3 regions of the Pseudomonas sp. JL27(2026) genome follow, and region 1 is predicted to be linked to each of the others. Evidence: predicted binding sites of a transcription regulator. Region 1 holds the regulator's gene; each other region holds the start of a gene.
What was found. The regulator FliA, encoded in region 1, starts transcription of late flagellar genes. The targets are predictions, from matches to a motif close to CTAAAGTTTNNNNNNNNNNNGCCGNTAA.

Region 1 (3,273 bases):
GACCAAGCGGGTTGGCTGAGGTATTAATGAATAGATTTGTACCTACATCGACGGACTGCCATGCATTGTTCCAGTGTGAACGCGCAGCCAGTTATGTAGCCCGCGTCTAAGCAAGACAAGGTAAAGAAAGAACATGGGCAGCATGCATCCCGTACAGGTGATCGCGGTGACCGGCGGCAAAGGTGGCGTCGGGAAGACTAACGTGTCAGTTAACTTGTCCCTGGCTCTCGCCGAGCTTGGCAGGCGCGTCATGCTGCTGGATGCCGATCTGGGTCTGGCGAACGTCGACGTCCTGTTGGGGCTGACACCCAAACATACCTTGGCCGACGTCATCGAAGGCCGTTGTGAGCTGCGCGACGTGTTATTGCAGGGGCCTGGCGGTATTCGTATCGTTCCGGCAGCTTCCGGCACCCAGAGCATGGTTCACCTGAGCCCTGCCCAGCATGCCGGCCTGATTCAGGCCTTCAGCGATATCGGCGACAACCTCGACGTGCTTGTCATAGACACCGCTGCCGGTATTGGTGACTCGGTAGTCAGTTTTGTCCGCGCCGCGCAAGAGGTTTTGCTGGTGGTCTGCGATGAACCGACCTCGATCACCGATGCCTATGCCCTGATCAAGCTGCTTAACCGCGATTACGGCATGAATCGCTTCCGCGTGCTGGCCAACATGGCGCAAAGCCCGCAAGAAGGCCGCAATCTGTTCGCCAAGTTGACCAAGGTCACGGACCGCTTCCTGGACGTCGCCTTACAATACGTCGGTGCCGTTCCCTACGACGAGAGCGTGCGCAAGGCAGTGCAGAAGCAACGTGCGGTCTATGAAGCCTTTCCGCGTTCCAAGTGCGCGCTGGCGTTCAAGGCCATTGCACAGAAGGTCGATACCTGGCCGTTGCCTGCCAACCCGCGCGGGCACCTGGAGTTTTTCGTCGAGCGTCTCGTGCAACAAACGGCAGGACCTGTGCTATGACAGCCAGCGGTTACAACCTTTACAAAAAGTCGGCACGTGACGCCCAGTACGAATTGATCGAGCGCTATGCGCCACTGGTCAAGCGTATTGCCTATCACCTGCTGGCTCGCCTGCCGGCCAGTGTCCAGGTCGAGGATTTGATCCAGGCCGGGATGATCGGCTTGCTCGAAGTGTCGACCAAGTACGACGCAAGCAAAGGCGCAAGCTTCGAGACGTATGCGGGTATCCGCATACGTGGGGCGATGCTCGATGAAGTACGCAAGGGGGACTGGGCGCCGCGTTCGGTCCACCGCAATACCCGCATGGTCAGCGACGCAATTCGCTCGATTGAAGCTAAAACCGGCCGTGACGCTAAAGATCACGAGGTTGCGGCCGAACTCCAATTGAGTCTCGATGATTATTACGGGATTTTGAACGACACCTTGGGCAGCCGGCTGTTCAGCTTCGACGATCTGTTGCAGGACGGCGAGCATGAAGGGCTGCATGAGGATGGCGCGAGTGCTCATCTCGAGCCGTCGCGTGACCTGGAAGACGAACGTTTCCAGGCTGCGCTGGCGGACGCGATTGCCAATTTGCCGGAGCGTGAGCGACTGGTGTTGGCGCTGTACTACGACGAAGAGCTGAACCTCAAGGAAATCGGTGAGGTCCTGGGGGTCAGCGAATCGCGGGTCAGCCAGTTACACAGCCAGTGCGCGGCCCGTTTGCGGGGGCGTTTGGGGGAGTGGCGAGCGCGTTGACAGGCCGTGTGGGGCGCTGCGAACGAGGCTGGTACGGCTTAGGCTGAACCGGTCTCGGCCCGTTGTACTCCAGACAGTCGTTGAGTGTTACGCCGGATTGATTGAAATGGCGCGTTCAGGTGCTGAGCGCGTTTAAGACTGCTTGGAGGTCGAATTGGACAAGAACATGAAAATCCTCATCGTTGATGACTTCTCAACGATGCGGCGGATCATAAAAAACCTGTTGCGTGACCTTGGGTTCACCAACACGGTCGAGGCAGACGACGGCATTACCGCCATCCCTGTGCTCAACAGCGGAAGCATCGACTTTCTGGTAACAGACTGGAACATGCCTGGCATGACCGGTATCGATCTGCTGCGTCACGTGCGTGCCGATGAAAAGCTCAAGCACCTGCCTGTACTGATGGTGACCGCTGAAGCCAAGCGCGAGCAGATCATCGAAGCGGCTCAGGCCGGCGTTAACGGCTATGTGGTCAAACCCTTCACGGCCCAGGCGTTGAAAGACAAGATCGAAAAAATCTTCGAACGCATCGGTTGATGCATCCGCCACGGGGGAGCTATGGAGCACAACGAATCTTCACAGGGCGATTTTGAATCGACCCTGAAAAAACATGCCCGCGAACTGGTCGACAGCCTTGAAAAAGGCAAGTTCGGTGACGCGGTGCAACTGATCCATGAGCTCAATCAGACCCGTGATCGCGGCCTGTACCAGGAAGTTGGCAAGCTCACTCGCGAGCTGCACAGCGCGATCGTCAATTTTCAGATTGACCCGCACATGCCTCAAGCCGAGGAAGTGTCGCAGATCACGGATGCCACCGAACGCCTGTCCTATGTGGTCAAGCTGACCGAGGCCGCAGCCAATCGCACCATGGACCTGGTCGAGAACAGCACCCCGCTGGTCAATGGCCTGAGCACTGATGCCCAGGCCTTGAGTGCGGACTGGGGCCGGTTCATGCGGCGTGAAGTCGGTGCCGAGGAATTTCGTGAGCTGGCAAGGCGCGTTGACGGTTTCCTGACGCGCAGCGTCGAGAACACTCAGACCGTGTCGAACAACCTCAATGACATTCTGCTGGCTCAGGACTACCAGGACCTCACCGGGCAAGTCATCAAGCGTGTGACCCAATTGGTCACCGAAGTCGAAAGCAATCTGCTCAAACTCGTGCTGATGGCCAGTCAAGTCGACCGCTTTGCAGGCATCGAACATGACCGCGAAGCGATGTTGGCCGAAAAAGATCCACAAAAACATCTCACGCAGGGTGAAGGTCCGCAGATTCATGCCGATAAACGTGAAGACGTTGTGTCCGGTCAGGACGATGTGGACGATTTGCTTTCCAGCCTTGGATTTTAGGTTTAGACCTGTAGGAGCACCCCATTAATGAGCTTCGGCGCCGATGAAGAGATCCTTCAGGATTTCCTGGTTGAGGCCGGCGAAATTCTAGAGCAACTGTCCGAACAGCTGGTCGAGCTTGAAAGCCGACCGGATGATGCGGACTTGCTCAATGCAATTTTTCGCGGTTTTCACACTGTAAAAGGGGGCGCCGGCTTCCTCCAGCTCAACGAGCTGGTGGAGTG
Region 2 (3,273 bases), 2.5 Mb from region 1:
GCCGCTGCACCACGTCGCCATGCCCGACAGTATGTCCAGCTCGCCGCTGGTGGCGGCACTCGACCCGCGGGTCGATGAGCAGGTGGTGCATGATCAGATGCAGGGTTCAGTCAGTCCTGAGCCTGAGGATGAGCCTGAAATTGAGGATCAGCAGGGGCCTCGGCCCGCCTCTGATGAGCCGGAAACAGGGCGCACGCAAAGCTTCACCGAGGCCAGACCCTAGAACGAAAAACGGGCAATCCCCCAAAGGGATTGCCCGTTTTCTTTACTGACTTCGGATCAGAGGTCGTCGTCTTTATCGAAGCGGCGTGCTTCGCGTTGTAGCTGATAGACGAAACGTTCCACCTGCCGTTGTACCAGGCCGCTCATGTTGTGAAAGCGTACGCCGGCGAAGGTAGTGGCGATTTTTTCTTCGAAGTGCAGGTAACGCAGTTCGACCGGAGCGGTCATGCTGCCAAAGGGCAGGGCTGCGACAAAGCGCTCATAGACCTGGCCCAGTTGCAGTCGATCCGAAATATCGCCTTCAAAGCGCAGCTTGCAGCCAGTGGCCGAGATGTCCAGCAGCTTGCCACTGATCGGGGCCTTGAGTTTTTCGCCGCTGAGTTCGATGTTTACCAGTTGCGCCAGTTTCAAGGCTGCGCGGAAGGCATTGCGACGCTGGTGGTAGACCACTTCATCGGGCAGGGTGCCACGGTAGCAGCGGCCGCCATTGGACTCGTCGATGGTCAGTGTTGCGGTGCACTCCCAGGCAATACGCACGCCATCATGAAAGCCTTCAACCCGAAAAGGTTCACCTGCAAGCAGGAAGCGCTCGCCATCGCGAGGGATCATTTCGTCCAGGGCGAGCATGTTGCTGTCCCGGTCCACGTCGACCAGGTAGCTTTGGAAGCGTTGGCTGCGTTCCTGGAAAGTGATGATCAGGGGATCATGGCTCTCTTGCAGCTGCCGCAGGTTGCCGGCGATTTCCAAAGGCGTGGTAAGCACCTTGGGTGGCTGCGGAGCATCTTCCGCGTTTAAGGTGTTGAACACGGTTTATCAATCTCCAGACAAAATACGACGACACGCAGATGCCAGCATTTTGCCAGCATGTTTCGCACCTTGATAGGGTGCGTTCATTGCGGATTTCAAGCCTGACTGAGCGGGCGCGGTTTCGCCATTTTGGCAGTTGAGCCGCGAGCGTCATAGAGGGCAGGGGGTTCGCCGCCGGTGAGGATTTTCAACTGGTTGGCGGTCGTGGCTTGCTGGACCTGGATCGAGCGGCCGTTGAGTTCATTGGCGATCTTGCAGTCGGCCAGCAGCTGATTGAGTACATCGCTCTGGGACAGCAGTTCGTCGCCAATGCTGGAGTGCGCGGCCAGTTGTTCCAGGCCGGTGCGATCGATGGGCAGGTTGAGACTCTGGAGAATCTCGCTGCGCTTGCGACCATGCTGCTCCAGCAGAATGATCAATGCCTGTTTTTGCGCCAGAATTTCTTCCAGCAGCGGCATGTCGCGACCATGCAGGGCGAGGGATTCGGTCTGCAACAACTCCAGCAAATGTTGAGCTGGAGCAAAGTCGTCGGTGATCAACTGCAGTAAATTAGTATCGTGCATGGCTGGCCTTGGGTTTTAAGCGTCCAAAAGCCTGGCGCAGGCCTTTGCCTAGCGCTGGGCTTCGAAGTTGAGCAGTTTGCTGGCTACACGGTTGCTGTCGACTTTATAGCTGCCATCGGCAATCGCTGCTTTCAACTCGGCCACGCGGGCGTTGTCGACGGCAGGTTGATCGCGCAGCTTGTCAGTGACCTTCTGCAACTGTTGAGCCTCATTACTGAGGTGTACCGATTCCCCGCTTTTGACGGTACTGGCCTGTTCGGCCGGGGTATTCAGCGGCGCGGATTTGCCGGTCTCGGCGGTTTCCTTGTTGGCGCTGGTACGTGTACTACCGGTGAGTGTGCTGGGGGCGTTATGCAAACGGCTGAAATCGATGACCATGATGAAAACCTCTGGGTATTTGGACGCTTGCCATGTTTTCGGCCATACCCGGGAAAACTTTAGGCTCATTTATCAGTGAGCGTGCGCGCGTCAGCGGTTGCCCGGTATGCGCCACAGTTTAGGGAACAGTCGAGTGGCGCGCCACATCTTCACCAACAAAGAGCCCTACATGGCCACTTCCACCTGGCCCGGTGCGATGACCTGAGCCTTGATCACCCGCTGCGAGTTGAGGTTTTTCACTCGAATCTGTTCGCTGAGACCGCCATTGGACAGGGCTTCGCCGGGCATCCGCACGCTGAGTGTGCCGCTGCGGGCGGTAATCACCACCTGATCACCCTTGCGTATGACCTCTGCCTGCTCCAGATGGACCAGCGTAATGACCTGATCGGTGACCATTGGTCGGACAAGTTTTTGCCCGATGGCCTGATCGACGGAGGTCAGGTAACCCTGGTTGATCTGGCTGATATCGCGCTCACGCAACACAACATCCTGGGGTTCGATAATGCCCGCGCGCTTGAGGGGGCGCGTGGTGGTGACAATCTCCCGAAACAGGCGGACTTGAGCGGGCACGAAGACTGTCCAGGGCGAGGCGCCGTCGCAACGAACCCTCACGGTTACCCGTCCCAATGGCCTGGCCGGACTCTCCAGGGTGGCTGTCAATTCCTTGTCGCAAAGTGGCATGCGCAGGCGCGGGTCTAGCTGGTTCACTTCGATTTCGTAGCGGCCCTCGGTTTGACTGGTAGCCAAATAGTCCTCTACGGTGAATTCAAGAAAGCCCTGAGTGACGCCGATAAGTAGATCAGGCAAGGTAACCGAGTCAGCAAGGGCAGGGCTGCCAGCGTTGAAAAGGCAGACGGCCGACACTGCACACAGCCATTTGCGGCAGGTGGATGTCAGGTGTCGGGAAAATGTCGTTTTTGCGTTCATGACAGTTAAAAAGCAAGCCCCGTGCCGTTTAGCAATGAATGTGCGTCGGAACTTAGGTGTTGGTGTAGGAGTCTGGGCATGGCTGGTGTAATGGATTCGGTAAACCAGCGCACGCAACTGGTAGGGCAGAATCGCCTGGAGCTGTTGTTGTTCCGTCTCGACGGCCAGCAGCTATACGGGATCAACGTGTTCAAGGTTCGCGAGGTGCTGCAATGCCCCAAGCTGACCGTGATGCCCAAGTCCAATCCTGTCGTGTGCGGTGTGGCGAATATTCGTGGGGCGACCATCCCGATTCTCGATCTGGCGATGGCGACCGGGTCCGGCGGTTTGCAGGACCAAAGTAATCCCTTCGTGATCATCACGGAGTACAACACCA
Region 3 (3,273 bases), 2.0 Mb from region 1:
CCTCGCCACAATTAGCCTGCGACTCAGCGGAACCGGTCAACCTCTTGGCGCAGCTCCGCCGCCAGGCTTTCCAGTTCTTTGGCGGTGATGGCCAGGTTCGACACCACCTCACGTTGCTCGCTATTGGCCAGGGCAATGCTTTGCAGGTTGCTGCTGAGCAGGGTCGCGGTGCTGCTTTGCTCTTGCGTGGCGGTGCTGATCGCGGCGAACTGCTGACCGGCCGAGCGGCTTTGTTCGTCGATCTGCGCCAGGGCCGAAGCCACGTTGGCGTTACGCGACAAGCCCTCCTGCATCAGCAGGTTGCCTTGTTCCATGGTGCTGATCGCGTTGCCGGTTTCCTGCTGAATGCTGCTGATCATCACGGAAATTTCGTCGGTCGCCTCACGCGTGCGTGACGCCAGGTTACGCACTTCGTCCGCCACCACCGCAAAACCGCGACCCTGTTCACCGGCCCGGGCAGCCTCAATCGCGGCGTTCAGCGCCAGCAAGTTGGTCTGGTCGGCAATCGCGGTGATCACCCCGACAATCCCGCCGATTTCCTGGGAGCGCTGCCCCAAAGTATTGATCACACTCGCGGTGCTATTGAGTGCACCGGCGATTTGCTCAAGGGACGACGACGCTTCTTCCATCGACGTACGACCGATCCGCGTTTGCTGTGCGTTTTGCTGAGCCAGACGCTCGGTATTGCCCATGTTGTCGGCAATGTTCAGCGACGTGGCGCTGAACTCTTCCACAGCACCGGCCATGCTGGTGATTTCGCCGGACTGCTGCTCCATGCCGTCATAGGCACCGCCCGACAGGCCGGACAGCGCCTGCGCACGGCTGTTGACCTCTTGCGAGGCCTTGCGGATGTGCTCGACCATGGTCGACAGCGCCTGGCTCATCTGGTTGAAGCTGCGGGCCAGTTGACCGATTTCGTCATGGCTCGATACGTTCAGGCGCACGCTCAAATCCCCGGCACCCAGTGCCTCGGCCTGCCGCACCAGATCGCCCAACGGCTGCAACTTGCTGCGCAACAGCCAGACCGCCGCGCCGACCGCCAGCAACATCGCCAGCAGGCTGCCGATGGCCAACCGGAGGCCGACGCTCCAGGTCACGGCACGGATTTCGGCTTTGGGCATGCTCGCCACCACCGACCATGGCCCGCCTTCGAAAGGCACCGCCACGCTGTAGAAGTCTTCGGACTTGTCGCTCCAGAACGCGCCTTTGCCTGGTTGCTTGGCCAGGCCGACGAGGGTCGGGATCGCTTGATCCAGCGCCTGCACTCCGGCCGGTGGCACCAGCCATTTGCTTTGCTCGTCGAGCAGCGCCAGCGAACCGGTCTGGCCGATGCGGAAACGTTTGAGATTATCGAACTGAGCGTTCTGCGCGTCGGTGTAATCGAAGCCGACGAACAGCACCGCAATCACCTTGCCGCTGCTGTCGCGTACGGGGGTGTACTGAGTCATGTAGGAACGTTCGAACAACAACGCCCGACCGACATAGCTCTGGCCCGCCATCAGGCGTTGATACGCCGGGTGCGCGTGATCGAGCAGCGTGCCGATGGCGCGCGTCCCGTCCTGCTTGGTCAACGAGGTGCTGACCCGGATGAAGTCCTCGCCGCTGCGCACGAACAACGTGGCCACCCCGGCGGTCATTTGCTTGAACTCATCGACCTTGTCGAAGTTGTTGTTCAACACTTCGCTGCCCAGGTGCAGGCCCGGCGTCTGCACGCCCGCCACGGTCACCGGCTGATCCGGGTGCACGCTCAACCCGTTGCTGAAGCGCTTTTCAAACAACCCGCTCAAGCGCTGGGTGTTCTCGCGCAGGGTGCCGTGAAAGGTATTCAACTGATCGGCCAGCAGCCGCGCTTCGCTGGCCAGGTGCTCTTCGCGGGTGTCGAGGTTGGCGGAGTCCAGTGAGCGCAGGGCAAAAACGGTGCTGCCGCTGATCACGACCGCCAGTATCACGGCAAGGGCTAAACCAAGCTGCGAGGCGATCCGGGCACGGGGTTGAGGCATGACGGCTCCTGGCCGAGTGACCGGATCATCCTGATCACGTCGCGCACTCAGCAAATTTTCTAATAGTCGGGGGGGCGTTAAACCTTCCTGAACGGAGGTTCCACTTTCAAGGGTTCGGCGCGAAAGCTGAATACTTGAGCGCGCTACAAGGATATCGACCGAGGCCGCCGTTGCGGCGGCTTCATCGATTCAGCTCAGGTGCTGCACATCCGGCAATTCCATAGCCTGGACTTCGCTCTGGAGGAAGTCACCGAGCCTGCGCAAACGTTCGCCACCGGGGCGGGTTTTCGGCCAGACCAGGTAATAGCTCAAACCGCTGGCAACCGCCGTCGGCCACGGCAGGCTCAAGCGACCCTGCGCCACATCTTCGGCCACCATCAGCAGGTCGCCCATCGACACGCCATAACCCCGCGCGGCGGCAATCATCCCCAGCTCCAGCGTGTCAAACACCTGCCCACCCTTGAGCGACACCTGCTCCGACAACCCCATGCGCTCCAGCCAACTGCGCCAATCGCGACGATCCGGGGTCGGGTGTAACAGCTCGGTGCTGGCCAGCCGGGCGACGTCCCAAGGCTGGTCGTTCAGCAGATTGGGCGCACCCACCGGGATCAGTTCCTCGGGGAACAGGTAGCTGGCCTCCCAGTCCGGCGCAAAGCTGCCGTTGCTCAGCAAGACGGCGCAATCAAAAGGCTCGTGGTTGAAGTCCACCGAGTCGACATCCATCCAGGCACTGGTCAATTGCACCTCGTTGCCTGGCTGCAAATGCCGGAAGCGACTGAGCCGCGCCAGCAGCCAGCGCATGGTCAGGGTCGACGGGGCCTTCATGCGCAAGATGTCATCTTCGGCGCGCAAGGTATTGCAGGCACGCTCCAGTGCACCGAAGCCTTCGCGCACGCCGGGCAGGAGCAACCGTGCGGCATCGGTGAGCTGCAGATTACGCCCGCTGCGCTGAAACAGCCGACAGGCAAAATGCTCTTCGAGCGTACGAACATGCCGACTGACCGCACTTTGGGTAATCGACAGTTCTTCCGCGGCGCGGGTAAACGAACTGTGTCGCGCAGCGGCTTCAAAAGCACGCAGGGCATACAACGGTGGAAGACGACGAGACATCAGGAAGGCTCCTATAGCGCGACCCACAAACCCTATCAGAAACCTTCAAGCATGAGTTTTAATCATGCCACCAATCTTTTTTATCCCTTTGTGCAATCCCGGCAGAGCGCCGAGAATCAGCCCTTCCCCGTCCCTGTGAATTTACGAGTGTGATGATCATGCA

Region 2: the regulator FliA is predicted to act here: its motif matches at 2,006-2,033, upstream of flgM (flagellar biosynthesis anti-sigma factor FlgM).
Region 3: the regulator FliA is predicted to act here: its motif matches at 2,112-2,139, upstream of AC1Z1G_RS26595 (methyl-accepting chemotaxis protein).

Annotation. Positions count from the first base shown of each region.
Region 1 is NZ_CM167794.1:1,777,115-1,780,387, forward strand. Features, by position in the region: gene flhF (flagellar biosynthesis GTPase FlhF) at 1-19, shown strand, start outside; gene fleN (flagellar synthesis regulator FleN) at 134-964, shown strand; gene fliA (RNA polymerase sigma factor FliA) at 961-1,701, shown strand; gene AC1Z1G_RS07990 (chemotaxis response regulator CheY) at 1,868-2,239, shown strand; gene AC1Z1G_RS07995 (protein phosphatase CheZ) at 2,261-3,049, shown strand; gene AC1Z1G_RS08000 (chemotaxis protein CheA) at 3,077-3,273, shown strand, end outside.
Region 2 is NZ_CM167794.1:4,281,433-4,284,705, reverse strand. Features, by position in the region: gene AC1Z1G_RS19535 (MFS transporter) at 1-223, shown strand, start outside; gene AC1Z1G_RS19530 (flagellar brake protein) at 280-1,029, opposite strand; gene AC1Z1G_RS19525 (flagella synthesis protein FlgN) at 1,125-1,592, opposite strand; gene flgM (flagellar biosynthesis anti-sigma factor FlgM) at 1,641-1,970, opposite strand; gene flgA (flagellar basal body P-ring formation chaperone FlgA) at 2,136-2,897, opposite strand; gene AC1Z1G_RS19510 (chemotaxis protein CheV) at 2,976-3,273, shown strand, end outside.
Region 3 is NZ_CM167794.1:5,797,640-5,800,912, forward strand. Features, by position in the region: gene AC1Z1G_RS26595 (methyl-accepting chemotaxis protein) at 24-2,000, opposite strand; gene AC1Z1G_RS26600 (LysR substrate-binding domain-containing protein) at 2,190-3,110, opposite strand; gene AC1Z1G_RS26605 (NorM family multidrug efflux MATE transporter) at 3,269-3,273, shown strand, end outside.